Undibacterium parvum: one gene and its partners. The protein of the gene in region 2 binds, or shares a complex with, the protein of the main gene of each other region. Links are inferred from orthologs where the notes say so. Each region holds a gene or a part of one and is shown on either strand. Other genes may lie near its edges.

What was found.
Region 1: the proteins of EJN92_RS17420 (region 2) and holA are in contact, whole or in part, in a cryo-EM structure (PDB 8GIZ), measured with the Escherichia coli proteins. The link is inferred for Undibacterium parvum from one-to-one orthologs.
Region 3: the proteins of EJN92_RS17420 (region 2) and EJN92_RS01435 are in contact, whole or in part, in a cryo-EM structure (PDB 8GIZ), measured with the Escherichia coli proteins. The link is inferred for Undibacterium parvum from one-to-one orthologs.
Region 4: the proteins of EJN92_RS17420 (region 2) and dnaN are in contact, whole or in part, in a cryo-EM structure (PDB 8GIZ), measured with the Escherichia coli proteins. The link is inferred for Undibacterium parvum from one-to-one orthologs.

What each region holds. Positions count from the first base shown.
Region 1 is NZ_CP034464.1:3,381,911-3,387,462, reverse strand. What follows is about bases 925-3,884. They hold holA (DNA polymerase III subunit delta), read right to left. Parts: upstream 2,941-3,884; coding sequence 1,909-2,940; downstream 925-1,908. Other genes in these bases: leuS (leucine--tRNA ligase), read right to left, coding at 3,460-3,884; EJN92_RS14790 (LPS-assembly lipoprotein LptE), read right to left, coding at 2,945-3,460; EJN92_RS14800 (glutamate-5-semialdehyde dehydrogenase), read right to left, coding at 925-1,731. Also shown: EJN92_RS14805 (CopD family protein), read right to left, coding at 1-320; more of EJN92_RS14800, read right to left, coding at 454-924; more of leuS, read right to left, coding at 3,885-5,552. UniProt on the Escherichia coli protein: Part of the beta sliding clamp loading complex, which hydrolyzes ATP to load the beta clamp onto primed DNA to form the DNA replication pre-initiation complex.
Region 2 is NZ_CP034464.1:3,982,251-3,987,778, reverse strand. Bases 1,469-4,404 are described here. They hold EJN92_RS17420 (DNA polymerase III subunit delta'), read right to left. Parts: upstream 3,488-4,404; coding sequence 2,450-3,487; downstream 1,469-2,449. Other genes in these bases: mltG (endolytic transglycosylase MltG), read right to left, coding at 4,231-4,404; tmk (dTMP kinase), read right to left, coding at 3,480-4,112; EJN92_RS17425 (PilZ domain-containing protein), read right to left, coding at 2,063-2,440; EJN92_RS17430 (GNAT family N-acetyltransferase), read right to left, coding at 1,554-2,060. Also shown: EJN92_RS17435 (23S rRNA (adenine(2030)-N(6))-methyltransferase RlmJ), read right to left, coding at 494-1,453; more of mltG, read right to left, coding at 4,405-5,226; CAF17-like 4Fe-4S cluster assembly/insertion protein YgfZ, read left to right, coding at 5,378-5,528. UniProt on the Escherichia coli protein: Part of the beta sliding clamp loading complex, which hydrolyzes ATP to load the beta clamp onto primed DNA to form the DNA replication pre-initiation complex.
Region 3 is NZ_CP034464.1:320,665-326,250, reverse strand. Bases 1,762-4,755 are described here. They hold EJN92_RS01435 (DNA polymerase III subunit gamma/tau), read left to right. Parts: upstream 1,762-2,102; coding sequence 2,103-4,409; downstream 4,410-4,755. Other genes in these bases: EJN92_RS01430 (YbaB/EbfC family nucleoid-associated protein), read left to right, coding at 4,457-4,755; EJN92_RS21730 (potassium channel family protein), read left to right, coding at 1,762-2,041. Outside these bases: EJN92_RS01450 (EAL domain-containing protein), read left to right, coding at 1-101; alternative ribosome rescue aminoacyl-tRNA hydrolase ArfB, read left to right, coding at 485-922; more of EJN92_RS21730, read left to right, coding at 1,220-1,761; more of EJN92_RS01430, read left to right, coding at 4,756-4,783; recombination mediator RecR, read left to right, coding at 4,968-5,564. UniProt on the Escherichia coli protein: Part of the beta sliding clamp loading complex, which hydrolyzes ATP to load the beta clamp onto primed DNA to form the DNA replication pre-initiation complex.
Region 4 is NZ_CP034464.1:2,386,505-2,391,947, reverse strand. The notes cover bases 1,276-4,126. They hold dnaN (DNA polymerase III subunit beta), read left to right. Parts: upstream 1,276-2,073; coding sequence 2,074-3,180; downstream 3,181-4,126. Other genes in these bases: gyrB (DNA topoisomerase (ATP-hydrolyzing) subunit B), read left to right, coding at 3,421-4,126; dnaA (chromosomal replication initiator protein DnaA), read left to right, coding at 1,276-1,941. In the rest of the region: rpmH (50S ribosomal protein L34), read right to left, coding at 1-46; more of dnaA, read left to right, coding at 526-1,275; more of gyrB, read left to right, coding at 4,127-5,443. UniProt on the Escherichia coli protein: Confers DNA tethering and processivity to DNA polymerases and other proteins. Acts as a clamp, forming a ring around DNA (a reaction catalyzed by the clamp-loading complex) which diffuses in an ATP-independent manner freely and bidirectionally along dsDNA.

The DNA of each region.
Region 1 (5,552 bases), 600 kb from region 2 along the record:
CCTTCAAATTTTTTCAGGATACTGCCGCAGGCGTGGTGATAGCCTATCAGCAGCAAGACGATGGCTAACTTGGCGTGCATCCAGCCATTGCCGGGGCCGCGCCCTATGCCATAGCCCATCCACAGCCAGATACCCAGGCCCAGTGCTGGAACCGCCAAGATCGTCATAAAGCGATACAGTTTGCGCGCCATCAGCAGCAAGCGTTCGGAGGCATTGGCTTCAACTTCCTGCGCCAGGTTGACAAAAATTCTGGGCAGATAAAATAAGCCAGCGAACCAGGAGGCGATAAAGACGATGTGTAGAGCTTTGATCCAGAGCATGAGTTTTTTCCTAATTAATTATTCGCGTACTTCACCATGGTGAAGTGGGGACTACACGGGGCATGCCCCGTGCCTGCGTAAGGGTGTGGGCTTGCAAGGCAGCACATCGTTTGCATGGCACTTATTCACGTGCTTACTCACGCACTTCACCGTGGCCAAACACCACGTATTTTAATGATGTCAAACCTTCCAGTCCGACCGGTCCGCGCGCATGTAGCTTGTCGTTGGAAATTCCGATTTCGGCACCCAGGCCATATTCAAAGCCATCGGCAAAGCGGGTCGAAGCATTCACCATCACAGAGGCAGAATCAACCTCACGCAAGAAGCGCATCGCCAGGCTGTAATCCTCGGTAACGATAGACTCGGTATGCTTAGACGAATAGGTATTGATATGCGTAATCGCCTCATCCATATCTGCCACCACCTTAACCGCCAGGATAGGCGCCAGATATTCGGTGCTCCAGTCAGCTTCGGTGGCGCTGGCCAGATACGGATATCCAGCCAAGATCTGCGCTGCAGCGACATCGCAACGCAACTCCACTTGCTTGCCAGCGTACAGTTCGGCCAAGGCGGGTAACACTAGCGGCGCGATGCTGTGCGCCACTAACAAAGTTTCCATGGTATTGCAGGTGCCATAGCGGTGACATTTAGCATTAAAGGCAATCGCGATCGCTTTTTGCAGATCGGCTTTACCGTCGATATACACATGGCAAATGCCATCGAGATGCTTGATCATAGGTACCGTGGCTTCGCGCATCAGGCGCTCGATCAGACCTTTGCCGCCACGCGGCACGATCACGTCAACATACTGCGACATAGTGATTAACTCACCGACGGCCGCTCTATCAGTAGTAGCGACGACTTGCACCGCATCGGCTGGCAAACCAGCGCCAGCCAAGCCTTCTTTGACCAGCGTTGCCAGCGCCTGGTTGCAGTGCATCGCCTCGGAACCACCGCGCAGTATCGTTGCATTGCCGCTCTTGATACACAGACCGGCGGCATCCACCGTGACGTTTGGACGGGCTTCGTAAATAATGCCGATCACGCCCAGCGGTACCCGCATCTGGCCGACCTGTATGCCACTAGGCCGATACTTCATATTCGAAATCTCACCGATGGGATCGGCCAGACTAACGATTTGCTCCAGACCTTCGGCCATTTTGGCGATGCCCTGCTCGGACAAAGTGAGTCGGTCAAGCATGGCAGCATCCATACCGCCCGCTTTGGCGGCTGCCAGATCAAGCTCATTGGCGGCGCGCAAGGCGGGCGCTTCGCGCCGTATCGCCGCGGCGATCAGTTGCAGCGCTAGATTTTTGGTGGCGCTGTCGGCTTTCGCCATGGCACTAGAGGCCTTGCGGGCGCGCATGCCTAGCTCGTTCATGTAGTGCTTAATGTCTATCTTGATATCCATCTCGGCTTTCAATCTTATTTGTGTCTGGTCTAACAGGGGATGCCAGATAGATCCTTGCGCCATCAATATACTCCACCCTGTATATTTTAATCGCGCAATCAGGATGCCGGCAACCCATGCTGTTTTTGCCTATACTCCCCTATTTTCTCAAAATAGAAGGGGCGAGCGGAGCTAGCTTCAGGCAGATCCCGGAGCGCTGCGCGCTACCCGCAGACCCAATTGCAGTAAGGCATCCCAGGCATCGCCAGCGAAGGCCTTGGCGCGCAAACCCTTGACCATTTTATCGACTTGCGCCGCCTCTTGCAGTGCAGCCTGCAAGCTGGCCAGGCTAACGCGCCGTAAAGCGGGCTCCATCAATTTTTCGCGTGGGCCCCAGATCCTGAATTCTTTCAGCATCACACCTAAAGGTCGCCCCTGTGCCATTCCGGCCTTCAGTTTAAGTAAGGTACGCAGCTCTTCAGCCACTGCCCATAGCACCAGCGGCAGCGCCTCGCCCTCGCCCTTCAAGCCTTCCAGCATGCGCACCAGACGTGCCACATCACCGATCAGCATTGCCTCATTAAGTTTAAACACATCGTAGCGCGCCACATTGAGCACGGCATCGTGGATCACTTCGAAACTGAGCTTACCCGGTGCCTGCAACAGACCTAGTTTTTGGATTTCCTGATGCGCGGCAAGCAGATTACCCTCGACTCTATCGGCGATGAAATCGAGGCTTTGCCTATCGGCACTCTGCCCTTGGGCTGACAGGCGCTGCGAGATCCAGCCTGGCAATTGCGCCCGCTCCACCAGAGGGATGTCGATATACACGGCAGCTTGCTGCAAACTGGTCACCCACGCCGCCTTTTGGGTGGCCCAATCGAGCTTAGGCAGGGTGATCAGAGTCAGATTATCGGGAGAAAGTTTGGAGATATATTCCTGTATCGCGGCGCCACCATCTTTACCTGGTTTGCCAGTAGGAATGCGCAAGTCTATCAATTTTTTATCGCCAAACAGCGATTGCGACTGATTCGCCGCCAGCAAGGCCCCCCATTTAAAACTACGCTCTACGCTTAAGATGTCTCGCTCAAAAAATCCCTGAGTCTTGGCAACCTTTCGAATTTTATCGGCAGTTTCCAAGGCCAGCAAATGCTCATCACTGGTGATAACATACAAGGCAGACAGACCTTTAGAGAGATGAGCGTCAACCGCATCAAAGCGCAATTGCATGCTGTTATTCCATTTTCAGCACGGCGAGCCGGCGCATAATTTGCTGCACCAAGTCACTCTGCATGTCGCGATACAATAAAGCCTCTTCGGATTCTTTCGCCAACACCTGGGATTCATTAAAACTAATAGTACGTTTTAAACTGATCACGGTCGGCACTAAGACTTCCTTGCCAGAGGTATCGACCACTCGAAAGCGAAAATTATAGATCAGCTTATATTCGCGCGCGCGTCCCTGACTATTGTAGGAAAGTATGGCTTTTTCCCGAGTTTCGGCCAGCACTTGCAGCGCCACATCGGCACTTTTGGCGTCTGCCGCTATCGTGGTCTGGCCACTGGAACGAATATTTCTTTTCAATTCCGCGCCTAGCGGTGAGCTGAGCGGCATATCCACAAAAATACTAGTGAAGGGGAACACCACGGCGCCGCGCAAGGCGAAGCCGCAAGCGGACACGCTCAGCATCATGACGATGATGCTGAGCGCACTCAGCCATTTGCGCATAGGAGAAGTCAGGCTTTTCATCAGGCGACGATATTGACTAGTTTGCCTGGCACGATGATCACCTTTTTCGGTGGACCATCGAGGAATTTCTGTACGCTTTCAACCGCCAGCGCAGCTGCCTCTATCGTCCCCTTGTCTGCATCTTTGGCGACCTTGACGCTACCGCGCAACTTGCCATTGACTTGTATCATCAGCTCTATTTCATTCTGAACCAAAGCCGCCTCATCGACTTGCGGCCATGGCGCATCAATGATTTCGCCAAATTCTGCCGCCAGAGCTAGCTCGACCCAGAGCGCATGCGTGATATGCGGACACACCGGATACAGTGCACGCAACAGGATACTGAAGGACTCACGCAGCACTGCCGCATGCCCTTCACCTTCAGGCTTGAAGGCCTCTATTGCGTTGAGTAACTTCATCGCGCCGGAAACGACCGTATTGTATTGCAAACGCTCGTAATCGGCATCGATCTGTTTTAAAGTCAGATGCACTTCGCGGCGCAGGCTCTTGACGTCCGCGGCATAGGTATCGGGCGCGATACTAGCGCCAGCACCGCTGGCAACCGTTGCCGACAATTTCAAAGCAGTTGCCCACAGGCGACGCAGGTAACGCGCAGCACCTTCTACCCCACTATTATTCCAAGCTGCACTTTGATCCGGAGGGCCGGCAAACATGGTAAACAAACGTGCCGTATCAGCGCCGAATTGCTCGATAATATCCTTCGGTTCGACTACATTGTTCTTGGACTTCGACATCTTCTCTATGCCGCCCATTTGCACAGGCTGACCATCGCTTTTCAGGATGGCGGCAACCGGACGACTTTTCTCGTCGTACTGCACTTCGATTTCATTCGGGTAGAACCAGATCTTCTTGCCGCTAGCTTCTTCACGATAATAAGATTCGTTCAGCAGCATCCCTTGCGTGAATAAGTTCTTGAACGGCTCGGAGATTTTCACCAGACCCATGTCGCGCATAGCCTTAGTCCAGAAACGCGCATACAACAAATGCAAGACCGCATGCTCAACGCCACCGATGTACTGATCCATACCGGCATCACCCATCCAATAGTCGTTGCGTTCATCGACCATAGTCACCGCGTCCGGGCAGGTATAGCGCATAAAATACCAGCTGGAATCGACAAACGTATCCATGGTGTCGGTTTCGCGTTGCGCTGGTTTGCCACATTTTGGACATGGCACATTCAAAAATGCTGCATGGGTTTTTAATGGATTACCAGATCCATCAGGAATACATTCGGTCGGCAAAACGACCGGCAAGTCAGCGTAAGGCACTGGCACATCACCGCAAGATTCACAATGAATAATAGGGATAGGCGTGCCCCAGTAACGCTGGCGGGAAATACCCCAGTCACGCAGACGCCAGGTAGTTTTCTTTTCACCGATTTGCTTTTCTGCCAGATCGGCGGCCACCGCATCGACTGCAGCTTTGTATGCGAGACCATCATATTTACCAGAATTAACCGTAACACCGCGCTGTTTGTCGCCATAGGAATCAGCCCAGGCATCTGTAGTGAAAGCTTCGCCTTCAACTGCGACCACTTGTTTGATGGCGATCTGATATTTTTTAGCAAACGCAAAATCGCGCTCATCATGCGCCGGCACACCCATTACTGCGCCATCGCCATATGTCATCAAGACGTAATTGCCGACCCACACCTCGACCTGCTCACCAGTGAGCGGATGAATGACGAACAAGCCGGTAGGCATGCCTTCCTTTTCCTTGGTTGCCATCTCTGCTTCGGTAGTGCCGCCGGCTTTGCAGACTTCGATGAAAGCCGCCAACGCTGGATTATTTTGTGCAGCGACTGTCGCAATCGGATGCTCAGCTGCCACTGCGCAAAAAGTCACGCCCATAATGGTGTCTGGGCGCGTTGTGAACACATACATCTTGCCGTCTTGCAGCAGCGTGCCGGAAGCATCTGTAATCTGATGCGGGAAAGCAAAGCGTACCCCTTCGCTCTTACCTATCCAGTTACGCTGCATGGTGCGCACTTGATCGGGCCAGCCATCCAGATCGTCTATGCTATCAAGCAATTCATCGGCATATTGGGTAATGCCGAAGTAATAGCCAGGAATCTCGCGTTTCTCAACTA
Region 2 (5,528 bases):
TTCTGAACTCCGTTCTTGCGAACGGTGTCGCTCACTCAAATAACTGACAGGCTACTTTTGAACTTGCGTTCTCAAGCATCCTATTTATTACTTTTGCGAACATTTGATATTTTTTAAGTTGAACTAACTACCGAAGTAATTAGCCGCGCTCTTTATCAAGTGCCCACATTTATTGACTGTTAATTGTTAAAGATCTGTCTTCTGTTTTTTGGCGCGTCACTATCGATTCTCACCGACTGCAAAGCGTTTCTGCCAGATTGCTACAAAGCGTTTTGTTTGTAAGCAGCAGAGAGATGAGATTATGCGGCATTTACTTGAACTCGTCAACCCCTTGTTTTACGAGCGCTTGAATTTGATTTACATCTTCATTCAAACCTAAGGTTAATTCGTTAGCCTTACTTTCTTCATTTCGCCCCGCTCTTCAGCGGGAGGAGCACTATAGCAAAGCTTGACTAGGATTGGCAAGCTTATTTAAAAATTAGATTGCAATCCCTTATCTTGTTCTATTTCTCACCACAGGAACTCTAGGAGCAACAGCTGGCTTGCCGCGCCCCTTACCTATAGTTTGCGTCTCGCCCGACTCGATATTAAAAGTGGCAGTAACATCCCTGCCGAGCACACTAACTAAATATGGCATGACCTCTCTTAAGGTAGCTTCCAGTGTCCAAGGGGGATTTAAAATAAACATGCCACTACTATGCAAGCCAAAACCATCAGGAGTAGATCCACCAATAGAAAGACTGACATTTAGCCAGCCATTGGCCGGAATGCGCTTAAGTCGCTCTGGTAACTGCTTGGACTCCATCCTTTGGAGAATTGGATACCAAACTGCATACATACCCGTAGGAAACCGCAGCAATGCGTCTTGTACAGTTTCCTTGACGCGGCGATAGTCATCCTTCACTTCATACGGTGGATCAATTAAGACAAGGCCGCGACGCGATGGTGGCGGCAACAAAGCCTTCAATCCTTCGAACCCGTCACCCGCTGCGATAATTACACGCTTACCGCGCGTAGTTGGCCTATGTCCTTGCGCGGCAGCATGCGCATCGAGCTTGCGGAAATTTTCGCTCAGTATTTTGATTTCACTAGGATGTAACTCAAATAAACGCAGCCTATCCTGTTCGCGCATAATTTTATCGGCGCAATAAGGAGAGCCTGGGTAATAGCGCATTTTGCCACTAGGATTCAAGTCTTTTACTAAGGCCACATACTCCGCCAAGGCGGGCGGCAGATCGGTGCGATCCCACAGTGGGGCGATGCCAGTTTCGTACTCTGCATTTTTACTCGCATATCCAGCATCGAGGGAGTAAAGACCGGCGCCCGAATGGGTATCGATATAAGTGTAAGCAGCCTCTTTTTGCCCGAGGTAATTGAGCAACTGTATGGTAATGAAATGCTTAAGGACGTCGGCGTGATTGCCAGCGTGGAAGCCGTGGCGATAACTCAGCATAATGGGAATTCCTATGAAAATGACCGCTATATCCCAAAATATTTGAATATAGCCAAGTGAAGAGATGCGGGATTTTACTCTCTTTGGCTAGTAATTACACTCAGTCTATACGCTTACCGAAGATAATCAGGTCGCGCTCAATGCCATCGAGGGTCGCGACGCGTGGCATATTCGCCCAAATTTGAAAATTAAATGATGCAAACAAATTCATACTAGGCGTGTTGTGACCGAAAATAAAACCCAGTAAAGTATGTACAGCAATTTGAGGTGCGTGCTCTATGGCGGCCTGCAGAAAATAACGACCGATACCGCGGCCTCTGGCGTCTTCATGCAAATAAATCGAGAGCTCTGCGGTGCCAGCGTAAGCAGGCCGACCATAAAAATCAGAAAATGACAGCCAACCGATGATTCCCGCCTCACCATCGACCACCCACAAAGGACGCTTATCGGGTGAGTGTGCATAAAACCAAGGCAAACGAGAATCTACACTGATAGGTTCGGTATCGGCAGTTACCTTTCTTGATGCAATCGTAGAATTATAGATCGCGACGATTTCAGGTAAATCCTCCAGCGCGGCGATTCTGTGTGACAGTTGGGTCGAAGACATATTTATAAAGTGTGCGTGGCGCGTGATGAGCGTATCGCCGCGCCGAGCAATTCCTCAACGCGTAACTTGATACGAGTACCGCTTTCGTCATCTGGAAAATGCACACCTATCCCTTGAGATTTATTGTTACCGGCGCCGGCAGGTGTAATCCAAGACACTTTACCGGCAATCGGATATTTACTCGGATCATCGAGCAAAGTCAAAATCAGATAAATCTCTTCGCCGAGGCGATAAGATTTGTTCGTGGGTACAAAAATGCCCCCATTTTTTAAAAATGGCATGTACGCCGAATATAAGGCTGCCTTTTCCTTGATTGCCAATGACAAAACAGAGGGACGCGCAGGAGCAGACACATTCAAATTAGCAGGTAGTTCAGCCATAAAACGCTCTCAACGGAAAAGTGCAGAATAATCCAACAACATATCTTCTATAAATAATTTAGCAGATAAAGGGTGACTGGCAATCGCCTGTCGTTCTCTCACGGACGCCACTACAGCCAACAAGGCATGAACATCTACGCGCATAGCCAGCGCTGCTAATTCTTTGTGATACCTTGGATAATACCGGATTATGCTACTTTGTTTATAAGAAAAAATATCGTACAGCCAACGTTGCAACCAAGACACCGTGGTCGGGACATCCATTTTTTGCATTTTCTCCGCGATTTTCAAGCTTGCTTCGACGCTAGGCTTACTTAATTGACGCAAAAACTCGTCTAAATCGGTACGCACATCCGACTGCCCCATCGCTAGCGCCGCCAGCGGGGCGCCACCTTGCTGCGCCAACCACATATCCGCATCACTGAGTTTTTGCGTTGCCAACCACGCAAGGGATTGCTCACGTGATGGCATCCCTAGCGGAAATTTGTGGCAGCGAGATAAGATAGTCGGCAATAGCCTATCTAAACTATTTGAAACCAAAACAAACACGGTGTTGGCATTTGGCTCTTCCAGTGATTTAAGTAAGGCATTCGCCGCCGGTACGTTCAAAGCTTCCGCAGGGTACAGCAGCACAACCCGTCGCCCTTGTCTGTGGGTAGAAATATTCATAAAATCAGCCAAGGCACGCACTTGATTGATGACGATTTCCTTGGATGGCGCCTTGCTTGCCTTGGCGGTTTTTTTATCCGATTCGGAAGCATCGGCTTCACTGGCCGCGCCCTCTTCCTCGTCGAGCAGTTCAGGTCGCACGCGTCGATAGTCAGGGTGACTATATTGAGAAAACCAGCCACACGAGGCGCACTCCATGCATGCGCGCCCATCCGGCTTAGGCGTCTCGCACAACAGCGATTGCGCAAATTGTTCGGCGAAAAGTGTTTTTCCCGTACCTTCAGCACCATGCAACAAAATGGCATGCGGCATGCGCTCTCGCAGCGACTGCAATTGCGTCCAGGCCGACTGATGCCAGGAAAAAAGTGAACTACTCATCTTGCTCGCCGACCAACAACTCAGCGATCAATCCATCCAGATCTTTGCGGATTTCAGGAATAGCTCGACTCGAATCGATAATGCGGAAGCGTTGCGGGAATTGCGCCGCCCTGCGCAAATACTCGGCGCGCGTACCCGCAAAAAAATCAGTCTGCTCCTGCTCAAATTTATCCAGAGTGCGGGTAGCATCCAGACGTTCGCGCGCGACCGCTAAGGGCACATCAAACAACAAGGTCAGATCTGGTTGTAGATGTGGATGGACCCATTGTTCCAGGGCTTCAAGTTTTGCCAATGGCAATTTACGTCCGCCGCCCTGATAAGCAAAACTGGCATCGCTGAAGCGATCCGAAATCACCCAATCGCCGCGTTGCAACGCAGGCTCTATCACTTGCGCGATATGCTCTCTGCGCACTGCAAACATCAATAAGGCCTCAGTCTCCAAGTGCATTTTTTCTTGCAAGAGAATTTGCCGCAAAGACTCTCCCAGCGGCGTACCGCCCGGTTCCCGACTGCTAATGACGGTGATGCCACGTTGCTGCAAAGCTTGCGCCACATAGGCGATGTGAGTAGACTTACCAGCACCATCAATGCCCTCGAATGTAATAAATTTACCTGCTTTTTGCATAGGTCTAGCTAGAAACTCTAAAATGAATGATGCGTATTATCCTTGATATCAGACAAACACCGCTACTAAATTACTTAAGCAATCTGCGCGGCTTCATGATTACTCTCAGCAGGATTTTTTAACGCTGATATTTATTCACAGCGCGATTATGCTCGGTTAAATTGTCAGAAAATTGGCTAGTGCCATCGCCTCTCGCGACAAAATACAAGGCCGCACTTTTTTCTGGATTCAGGGCCGCCGACAAGGAGGCTATCCCAGGTAAAGCGATAGGCGTGGGCGGCAAGCCAGCGCGGGTATAGGTGTTGTAAGGCGTATCGGTCAATAAATCGACTTTCCTGATTTTCCCCTTGTAACTCTCTCCCATGCCGTAGATCACAGTGGGGTCGGTTTGCAACAACATACCGATCTTGAGTCGATTAATAAACACAGAGGCAATCAAACTACGCTCGGAAGAACGGCCGGTTTCCTTCTCGATAATGGACGCCATGATCAGTGCTTCATAGGCTGTTTTATACGGCAGATTGGCGGCCTTGGCTTGCCAGGCATCATCGAGATGCTTCAACATAGACTGGTGGGCTTGCTGATAAATGAGTAAGTCACTACTCCCTTTGGCAAACAAATAGGTGTCAGGGAAAAATAGGCCTTCGGGCGATTGATAATCAGGATTGATTTTTTTGATTAACTCTTTACCGCTAAGACTGAGGCTGTCATGTTTAATTCCTGGATGCGCATCGATGGCATTGCGCATTTGCTGAAAACTCCAGCCCTCGATAATCGCAAGACTGGCATGGGAAAATTCACCATTGACAATTTTCACCAGCAAAATCATAGGTGTATCGCTAATTTCGAACTCAAATGTGCCCGCTTTTAATTTATTCGCCTTGCCATTTACGCGCGCTAAAATTTCAAACATGAAAGGCTCTATCGGCACCCCGCTATCGCGCATCTGGCGCGATGCGCTACGCACCGCACTGCCGGCCTTGATGCTGAAGTCGATAGATTTGAACTCGCTGTCGGCCTGCACCAGCGGTTGGAAGGCCCAATAGGCAAATGCAGTAGCGAGCGCGATTAGCGCAATAAACAGCAAAGAAATTATTTTTTTTATGAAACTCATGTAGTGGTGGTCAACGTGTTTTCTAAGAGCCTACTATAATCTACGAAACTTAGCCCTGTTGTAAATGGCTAATTGCAAAATCGCCAGGCCTAGCGATGCAACTAGCAGGCGAGTACCAAGCTAACCTAAAGAGAAGATAAAGAGTAAACCCATGATGACCTTGCCGCAATTTCTTGAAATGACAGCCGCCAGCAGTACGCCCGAGTTGCAAAGTACCGCTGCCCAACAGGGCTTTGTTACTGCGTTGACCGACTTGGGCTTAATACAGGTGAGCGGTGACGATGCGGCCAGCTATTTGCACA
Region 3 (5,586 bases), 3.7 Mb from region 2 along the record:
TGGCGTTCTTGCAAGCACAAGAGTGTGATCAATTTCAGGGCTATTTGTACAGTAAACCCTTGTCGGCCGCCGAGATGAGGCAGCGCTTGCTGAGAGCCTAAATGAGTCTGCGCAAGGACGAATTTAGATTTTAAATTGGCATAGGCTGAGGCGCATATTCCATGCGGCTTGCCAGCCTATCTGCCCGCAAACCCGCATGGGATATGCGCAAGCGGGCAGGTGCTTTAAATTTTTGCTAGTCATGGTGTCTATTTAGCTCGCTATACTAAGCCCTTCCCCCGCTCGCGGGAGAAGGGTTGGGATGAGGGTGGTTCAAATTGAGCACAATGTTTGATACTTCACAGTGCTAAGCGCATCAGTAATTTGAAAGCAAGTGTTGCTCAATCACCCTCACCCCGGCCCTCTCCCGCCAGCGGGCGAGGGAGTTCTCATCGTTGGCGGAACAGTTACCTGGCTTTTAATATAGAAAATAGAAATCAATAGTATGGAAAGTGCAGACACCAAATATTTTGAAATTAGCCCAGGCATTGCGATACACCTCAGTGAAATCGCTTTTAATGCGATACGGGCGCAGGGTCCAGGTGGGCAAAACGTGAATAAGGTCTCATGCGCGATTCATCTGCGTTTCGATATCGCCGCTTCTTCCTTGCCGCTGGAGTATCAACAGCGTTTGCTGGCTTGTTCGGACCAGCGTATTAGCAATGCCGGGGTGTTGGTGATCAAGGCTCAGAGTTCGCGCAGTCTGGAGAAAAACAAGGCCGAAGCTTTGCAGCGTCTGCGCGAGATTATCTTGCAAGCGAGCTTCGTCCCTGTGCTGCGTAAAGCCACTAAGCCGACCCGCGGTTCGCAGTTGCGCCGACTAGAAAGCAAGCTCAAACGTGGCGTCCACAAGGCCATGCGTGGACGAGTCAATGAGCACTAATGCAATCGCACATACGCCCCAGTCTTGTAGTATCCGACTGGAGCTATTGAAGTACGGCCATAGTCTTTAGACCCAGCGACAGCAATTTTTCCTAAGCCCTAATTGAGTAGTTTTGCCTAGAGTTGGAGAGAATATTTAGCGCTGGCTGCGTCATAAATTGATGCATATCAATAGCTAATTGGCTTGATTGTGGATCATGAACGAAACTTAAGCTAACTTAACTTAACTTAACTTAACTTAACACAAGGCAGTTGGCTAAATTACCGGCTATCCAATTCGCAAACGGCAAGGATGATGATGAAAAAAAAGCCCTATGCCCAGTCGCTCAGTGCTGGCGGCATTTACCCTAAGACCCAGCAATTTTTTGCCTGGCTGACGCGCCCCGTCCTGTTGCTTGCGCTGCTGCTGAGTATACCGGCTTTCTATTTACTGCTTGATGGTGAAAAAGACGCTAGCCGTTTGGCCGGGCATGTGTTGTATGCCAGTGCTGCCGTCTTGATCTTGCTAGACACGGTGTGGCAGTGGTTGCAGCATAGGAAGCAGCAGCGCCGCAGCGGTAAGCTGATGCTCGATGTCGCGATTATTCTCGGCTGCGCCCTGAGCGCCTTGCCCTCGCATTTTCAGTGGGGAATTATGGAGTGGATGCTGCGACTAGCTTTGTGCACGCTGATCCTGGTGCGCATTGCTACCCTGGTGTTGCGCCACATGAAACCGAGTTATTTGATTAAGCTGATCTTGCTGGCGCTGCTGATGTTGACTAGTGCCGGGGCTGGCTTCTACTGGTTGGAACCAACTGTCCTTAATTACGCCGACGGTGTCTGGTTAGCTTTCTCTACGGTGGCAACCGTAGGCTATGGCGACTTTGTGCCATCCACGCCAGCCTCAAAAATATTTGCCGTTTTTATTGTCTTGCTGGGCTACGCCATGTTCTCCATCGTGACGGCGAATATTGCCGCGCTGTTTGTCGGTGAAGAGGAAGCCAAGTTTGAGCGTGAATTGCATGGCGATATCCGCGCCCTCCATCAGGAAGTTGCCGCACTGAGGCGCGAACTGCGCGCCCAGGAAGCTCAGATTAAGACCGCAATGCAGACCAAATCCTCAATGGGCGATGACGCTTGAGCACGCATCTCAATTTATCGGGGTGTGTATTTTTGCGCGACAGATAAGGTAAAATTGCGGGATGTCATATCAAGTCCTCGCCCGCAAATACCGTCCCAAGAGCTTTGAAACGCTCGTGGGGCAAGAGCACGTGGTTCGTGCCTTATCCCACGCTCTGGAGCAGCAGCGGCTGCATCACGCCTATCTGTTCACAGGAACACGCGGGGTCGGCAAGACCACGCTGTCGCGCATTCTGGCCAAGGCTTTCAATTGCGAAACCGGCATTACGGCCCACCCTTGCGGTGTGTGCGGCGCCTGTACTGCGATTGATGCCGGGCGCTTCGTCGATTACATAGAGATGGATGCGGCCTCGAATCGCGGTGTCGATGAGATGGCGTCCTTGTTGGAACAAGCGATCTACGCCCCCTCGAATGCACGCTTTAAAGTGTATATGATCGATGAGGTTCATATGCTGACCAACCATGCCTTCAACTCGATGTTGAAGACACTGGAAGAGCCGCCCGAGCATGTGAAATTTATTCTGGCCACCACCGATCCGCAGAAAATCCCGGTCACGGTCTTGTCGCGCTGTTTGCAATTTAATCTCAAGCAGATGCCGCCCGGCCACATCGTTAGCCATCTGGATAATATCCTCGGTCAAGAACACATAGAATTTGAAGTGCCCGCCTTGCGTCTGCTGGCGCAGGGCGCGCATGGCTCTATGCGCGATGCCTTGTCGCTGACCGATCAGGCGATCGCCTACGCGGCCGGCAAGGTCACGCTGGACGCAGTGCAAAGCATGCTGGGCTCACTCGATCAATCGTATTTGCTACGCTTGCTCGATGCCCTGGCGCTGCAAGACGGCAAAGGCTTATTAGCGGTCGCCGACGAAATGGCGGCGCGCAGTCTGTCGTATAAGGCTGCCTTGCAAGATTTGGGTACTTTGCTGCACCAGATCGCGATTGCACAAATGGTGCCAGCGGCGATAGCCGAAGATCTGCCCGAACGTGCCGAGCTGATGCGTCTGGCGCAGCTGTTCGGTAAGGAAGAAATTCAACTGTATTATCAAATTGCGGTGCATGGTCGTAACGAGTTGGGCTTGGCGCCGGATGAATACGCCGGCTTTAGCATGAGCTTGCTGCGTATGCTGGCTTTCCGTCCGGCTGACGGCGCTGGCGATCAAGTGCAATCTGGCAGTGCACCGATGGCGCGTGCTCCGGCCGCCCGGGTTGCCAGTGCGCCGTTGGCGGTGACTCCGGTCAATTCGGTGCGTAGCAGTAGCGCTTTGCCATTGGCTTCGCCTGCGGTACCTGCAACTCCTGCATTTACAGCTCCAATTGCTCCGCACAATGCCGTCAGCGTGATGCCCTTGCCAGTCGCGGTATCAGCGCCAACCTCTACACCCGCATCCACGCCCGCATCCACGCCCGCATCTACAACAGCTCCGGCTGTTGCCGCCGTAGATGCGTCAGTCAAGCCCGCGCTTAGTCCTGCCATGGCAGCATTGGCTGCTGCCCGCGCCGGCAGTAATAAAGCCTTGGGCGGCAGTTCTGGCACACGTGCAGCGGCAGCAGTTGTTGAGCCGGTAGTGCCACCTGTGCTTGCCGTGGCTCCAGTGCCGGCCGCTATTGTGCCGCCAGCCGCCGTAGTCGCCGCACCTGCGGTCGCAGCTATGCCGGTAGTTGCGGCTATCGCTACGCCAGTCGCAGCAGTCTCAGCAGTCCAGGAAATCCAGTTTGAGCCAGCCGGTATGGATGATATGCCTCCGCCTTGGGATGACGATGTGATGTTTTCGTCCTCTCCAGCACCGGCTGCCAGACCATCCGCAAATCCTTCCATCGTGGCGCTGGTTGCGGTTCGTGCCCCTACGCCAGTTCCGGCTAGCACGTCTGTTGCAGCACGCGTAGATACTCCGGTGGTAGCTGTGGTTGTGAATGTGGCTGAGACCGAAGTCCCGCCTGCGATGACTGCCAGAGCGTTGATCGTGGTTCCAGTCACTGAATTGAACTGGGATGGCCATTGGCCGAATTTGGCAGCATCCTTACCGGTGCGCGCCGTTGCTCAGCAACTGGCGCAACAAAGTGAGTTGATTAAGTGCGAGATGAATGGCAATGCCGCGGTATTTCATTTGCGCGTGCCTTTGCCAACCTTATTGTCGTCGGGTAGCGTAGATAAACTAATCGCCGCCTTGTCTGAGCGTTTTGGGCGTGATGTGCGCATAGAGACGCAAATCGGTGCGGTAGAGCAAACCGCCAATGCGCAAGCGGTGGCGGAGCGCGCCGCACGTCAGGTGCAAGCAGAAAAATCGATACGCAGCGATACCTTCGTGCAGACTTTAATGAGAGAATTCGGCGCAACTATTGCCAGCGGCAGCGTTCGACCTATTTAAATTAAATCAGTTAAGTTAGTTAGTTAAATTAGTTTCAGGAGAAAATTATGATGAAGAACCAACTCGCAGGCTTGATGAAGCAAGCGCAAGCAATGCAAGACAATATGAAAAAAGCCCAGGACCAATTGGCTCTGGTTGAAGTTGAAGGACAATCCGGTGCTGGTCTGGTGAAGGTCGTCATGACGTGCAAAAATAACGTCAAACGCGTCACCATCGATCCATCCCTGTTTGGTGACGACAAAGATATGCTGGAAGACTTGGTGGCAGCGGCCTTCAATGATGCGGTACGCAAGGCAGAAGCCACCAGCGCCGAGAAAATGTCGGGACTGACTGCCGGCATGCCTATGCCTCCAGGCTTTAAAATGCCGTTTTAATTCATCTTGGGACTTACGTAAAAACGCCTTGACGTCGTTGTACTCGCCTCACAGTACTAAGGTACTCAAGTAAGTCTTCGGCGGTACGCCTGGCCGGAACAAGTTTGCGTCAGTCCTATATTTTTTGCTGCATGTGGTGCGCTTTCTGTCGATGCACCACAATATCTTTTTTTAAGATCTCCTCGTGAAATCCCTCAGCAGTCTTGAATTACTCAGCGAAGCCTTGCGTCGCTTGCCCGGAGTCGGGCCAAAATCTGCACAGCGTATGGCTTACCATTTGCTGCAGCATGATCGCGAAGGGGCCGCTATGATAGGGCGCGCCATGAACAATGCGGTAGAGAAGATCAAGAACTGCATTTCCTGTAATACCTTCACCGAAAATCAGCAATGCGAGACTTGCCTCGATACTGAGCGCGATGCGAGCAAACTGTGCGTGGTAGAGACGCCTACCGATCAATTGATGATAGAGCAGACCTTGACGTATAAGGGCCTGTACTTTGTTCTGATGGGACGTTTATCACCACTCGATGGGGTAGGGCCTAAAGATATCCATCTGGATAGACTGATTACCCGCGCCACCGATGGCGTGGTGAAAGAAGTCGTGTTGGCGACCAATTTTACCAATGAAGGCGAAGCCACCGCCCACTACATAGGTGAAACTTTAAAAGCGCGCGGCCTGGGCGTAACACGCTTAGCGCGCGGTGTGCCAGTCGGCGGTGAGTTGGAGTATGTCGATGCCGGTACGATCGCACGCGCCATGCTCGATAGGCGCGCAACTTAAATTTTCCAGGCTGCTTCTTTTA
Region 4 (5,443 bases), 1.6 Mb from region 2 along the record:
GAGTGCGCTTACGGCGAACTACGGAAGGTTGATAAGTACGTTTCATGTTGATCTCGCTATTTTAAGCAAATAATAAATCGGAATTACGGGTAATAGCGTGAAGCGCGTCGATAAAACTTACACTTAATTTACACTTTCTCACACTCTATTCACACCATTACTGCCCCAAAACCGCTGCTCATGACTGCTTCACCGGCTGTTTCATTAAAAACAACAAATGCCACATCCAATAAAATAGGGGTAGGGAACCCATAATTATTCACCACTTTGCTAGGTCATGTCAATCCATTTGACGCAAATTTAATCAGGCTTGCGCTTTTAATAATTAAGAAATTTCCCTCCAAGCTGTGGATAACTCTGGCTGGCAAGGGTAGAATAGCGGATTAGTGTGTCAGCTTTATTTTGTTCTTTTTGCAATTGTGCCGGATTGATACTTCTACGGTATTTAGCAACATACTGGCAAGTCCAAAAAGTAAGACGAACGAAGTTTTCTGTTCATACGCAAGCATTTTATAACGAGTATTCATGGATAATTTTTGGCAAGCCTGTTCTTCTCAACTAGAGCAGGAGCTCACGCCGCAACAATACAGCGCTTGGATCAAGCCTTTAGCCCCCGTTGATTACGAAAACGGTCGCTTGCGTATTGGCGCGCCGAATCGCTTTAAGTTAGATTGGGTAAAGACGCAATTCGCCAGCCGCATCACAGAATTAGCCGTGCAGTATTGGGACGATACGATAGAAGTGCAGTTTATTATCGACCCGCGCATTAATAAAAAACCTGTGCCTAGCGTACCGGCGTCTAGCAGCATGCCTAGTGCGGCCAATATCGCGCAGCAACACAGCCAGGATGGCGACCGGCCTAGCCACGCCGAAATGCCGCAATACCCGGAGCCAACGCCGCAGCCATCACCACGGCGCGAGCAAAGCCGTATCAACTCGGATTTGACCTTCGATAGCTTCGTCACTGGTAAGGCCAATCAACTGGCGCGTGCCGCTGCGATACAAGTAGCAAATAATCCTGGTGTCTCGTACAACCCGCTGTTCTTATATGGCGGCGTTGGTCTGGGTAAAACGCATTTGATCCACGCCATCGGCAACCAAATTTTGGTGGATAACCCGAACGCTAAAATTCGCTACATCCACGCCGAGCAGTACGTGCGCGACGTCGTTACGGCTTACCAGCGCAAGGGTTTTGATGAGTTCAAACGTTATTACCATTCGCTAGATTTATTGCTGATCGATGATATTCAATTCTTTGGTGGCAAAAGTCGCACCCAAGAAGAATTCTTCTACGCGTTTGAAGCCTTAATCGCCGCCAAGAAACAAATCATCATCACCAGTGATACCTATCCAAAAGAAATCACCGGCATGGATGACCGCTTGATCTCGCGTTTTGATTCTGGCCTGACGGTCGCCATCGAACCGCCAGAGCTCGAAATGCGGGTCGCCATTTTGCTCAAAAAAGCCACCAGCGAAGGCGTGCATTTTTCTGATGACGTGGCCTTCTTCGTGGCCAAGCATTTGCGCTCCAACGTACGCGAACTGGAAGGCGCTTTGCGCAAGATTTTGGCTTACTCGCGCTTCCACGGTAAAGAGATCACGATCGACGTCACCAAAGAAGCGCTGAAGGATTTATTGTCGGTACAAAACCGCCAGATCTCAGTTGAAAATATACAAAAAACTGTGGCAGATTTTTTCCACATCAAAGTGGCGGATATGTACTCCAAACGTCGTCCGGCGAATATCGCCAGACCGCGTCAGATCGCCATGTATCTGGCAAAAGAATTGACACAAAAAAGTTTGCCAGAGATCGGCGAATTATTTGGTGGGCGCGATCACACCACCGTCTTGCATGCGGTACGCAAGATCACAGCAGATCGCGGTAAAAGCCCGGAATGCAATCATGAGCTGCACGTTTTAGAGCAGACTCTGAAGGGCTAAGTTTGAGGTAAGCGCAAGCAGAGATCAGCCTGCTTGCCGCTAGCAATAAGCTCGGCAATATAAGCTCGGCAATACAAGTAATCAAGTAATGAACCATCCTTTATCAACCACAAATTAAGCGAGGATATACAAATGCAATTGGTAAAAACCCACCGAGATACTTTACTCCGACCTTTGCAAATCGTGAGTGGTATTGTCGAGCGTCGGCACACTTTGCCGATTCTGGCCAATATCCTCATACGCAAAGATGGTGAAAAGGTCTCCTTCCTGTCGACTGACATCGAAGTTCAGATCACCACGCATGCCGAAATCGGTTCGGGCGGCGAAGTCACGGCGACCACCGTTGCAGCCCGTAAATTGCTCGATATTTTGCGCGCCTTGCCGGATGATAATGACGTCTCCATCAAGCTAGAAAACAAGAAAATGACCGTGCAATCGGGCAAATCGCGTTTTTCTTTGCAAACCCTGGCGGCTGAAGAATTCCCTACAGTAGCGCAAGCCGAGACTTACAACGCCAGCGTCAGCCTGCCGCAAAAAGCCCTCAAGCACCTGTTTAACATGGTGCATTTCTCGATGGCGCAGCAAGACATCCGTTACTACCTCAATGGCTTATTATTAGTCGTCGATGGCAAGAACGTGATTGCGGTTGCCACCGACGGTCACCGTCTGGCGTATTGCCAGGTAGAAGTCGAGCAAGAGTTTGCGCGTCAAGAAGTCATCATCCCGCGCAAGACGATTATCGAATTGCAGCGCCTGCTAGAAGACAAAGACGAGCCGGTACAACTAGACATCGCCAACAATCAGGTCAAACTGACTTTTGCCGATATCGAGTTAATCTCTAAGCTGGTCGAAGGCAAGTTCCCTGACTTCAACCGCGTCATCCCTAAAGGCTACAAGAACAACTTCACGCTAGGTCGCGAACAACTGCTGCGCTCCTTGCAACGCGTTGCCATCATGACCAGTGATAAGTTTAAAGGCGTGCGTTGCGTGATCACCCCGGGTCTGATGCAAATCTTGTCTACCAATGCCGATCAGGAAGAAGCGGTCGAAGAGATTGAAATCGATTACGGAGGAGACAGCGTCGATATCGGTTTTAACGTCACCTACTTGCTCGATGTATTGAACAATCTCAAGGTCGATCAGATCAACATCGCCCTTGGCGATTCCAACTCATCGGCTTTGCTGACCATCCCAGAAAACACCGACTTCAAATACGTCGTGATGCCAATGCGGATCTAGTAGCAAAGAACAAGAACCCTCTCCCGCGTGCGGCGCAGTTTCCGCAAGTGGGCAGGGGTGAGGGCGGTCGATAAAACCGGGCATCCGAAAATTCCGCGAGCAGATTTCCACAAGAATTCCGTTTCGGATTTTTTAAATAATGCAGTCTATCAGCCACCCTCACCCCAACCCTTTCCCGCACGCGGGAGAGGGAGTAATAAACAACCTTGAACAAGTAACACATTAATTCAGAAGGTAGCCATGTCCGAGAACACCCAAGACAATACTCCAGCATCAGAATCCGCCACATCGGCAGGTTATGGCGCATCCTCCATCCAGATTCTGGAAGGCCTGGAAGCCGTGCGTAAGCGCCCCGGCATGTATATCGGTGATACGTCGGACGGCACCGGTCTGCATCATCTGGTATTTGAAGTGCTGGATAACTCCATCGATGAATCCTTAGCTGGCCACTGTACCGAGATCAACGTCACTATCCACAGCGACAACTCGATCTCGATTACCGATAACGGCCGCGGTATTCCTACCGGCATCAAGTTTGACGACAAGCACGAGCCTAAGCGTAGCGCGGCCGAGATCGTTATGACCGAGCTGCATGCCGGTGGTAAGTTCGATCAAAACTCCTACAAAGTATCGGGCGGTTTGCACGGCGTCGGTGTTTCTTGCGTGAATGGCTTGTCTAAATTACTCAAGCTCACCATCCGCCGCGACGGTAAAAAATACGCCATGGAATTCGTCCGTGGTGTACCGCAAAACCGCGAGATAGAAACCATCAACGGCGTGGTCTGCTCACCGATCAAAGTGATAGGCGACACCGAAAAGCGCGGTACCGAAGTGCATTTCTGGGCCGATGAAGAAATCTTCACACACGTAGAATTCCATTACGAAATCCTGGCCAAGCGTATCCGCGAATTGTCTTTCCTCAACAACGGCGTACGCATCAAACTCAGCGACCATCGCACTGGCAAAGAAGAAATGTTCGCGTTCGAAGGCGGCACCCGCGGCTTCGTTGAATACATCAACAAAACCAAGAGCGTCTTGCACCCGACGATTTTCCAGGCAACTGGCGAGCGCCTGTCCGACCAGGGCACCAACATCAGCGTCGACGTCTCGATGCAATGGAACGACGCCTACAACGAACAAGTTTTATGCTTCACGAATAACATCCCGCAACGCGACGGCGGTAGCCATCTCACCGGCCTGCGCGCAGCGATGACACGCGTCATCAACAAGTACATAGAAGAACACGACTACGCCAAAAAAGCCAAGGTAGAAGTCACCGGCGACGATATGCGCGAAGGTCTGACCTGCGTCTTGTCGGTTAAAGTACCAGAGCCAAAATTTAGCTCGCAAACCAAAGACAAGCTGGTATCAAGCGAGGTACGCGGCCCGGTAGAAGAGATCGTTGCCAAGACCCTGTCCGATTATTTGCAAGAACGCCCGAACGACGCCAAAATCATCTGCGGCAAAATCGTCGAAGCCTCGCGCGCCCGTGAAGCCGCCCGCAAAGCGCGCGAACTGACACGCCGCAAAGGCATCATGGACGGTTTAGGTTTATCTGCCAAACTGGCCGATTGCCAGGAAAAAGACCCGGCCCTGTGCGAACTGTATATCGTCGAGGGTGATTCTGCGGGTGGATCGGCTAAGCAAGGGCGTGACCGTAAGTTCCAGGCGATTCTGCCACTGCGCGGTAAAGTGCTGAACGTAGAAAAAGCCCGTTTCGAAAAAATGTTATCCAGCGAACAGATCACCACCCTGATCGCCACGCTCGGCACCTCGATCGGCCCGGACGAATTTAACGTCGAAAAACTGCGCTACCACCGCATCATCATCATGACCGATGCCGACGTCGATGGTGCCCACATCCGTACCCTGCTGCTGACCCTGTTCTACCGCCAGATGCCGCAACTGGTAGAGCGCGGCCACATCTACATCGCCCAACCGCCACTGTATAAAGTCAAGGCTGGCCGCGACGAGCGCTACCTTAAAGATGATGCCGAAGAAGCCAGCTACATGATGACCGTGGCCTTAACCGGTGCCGCCCTGACCCCAAGCACAGGCGCAGAGCCTATCACCGGCGAGCCGCTGGCAGAATTGGTACGCCAATACAATCTGGCCAACGCCGTCATGATGCGCCTCACCCGCGTGATCGACCGCGCTGCCCTCACCGCCATCATGACTGGCGTGACGCTGCAACTCGATACGGCAGAGAACGCCGCCATCTCGGCCCAGGCACTGACAGACACCATCAACGACACCGCGGTAA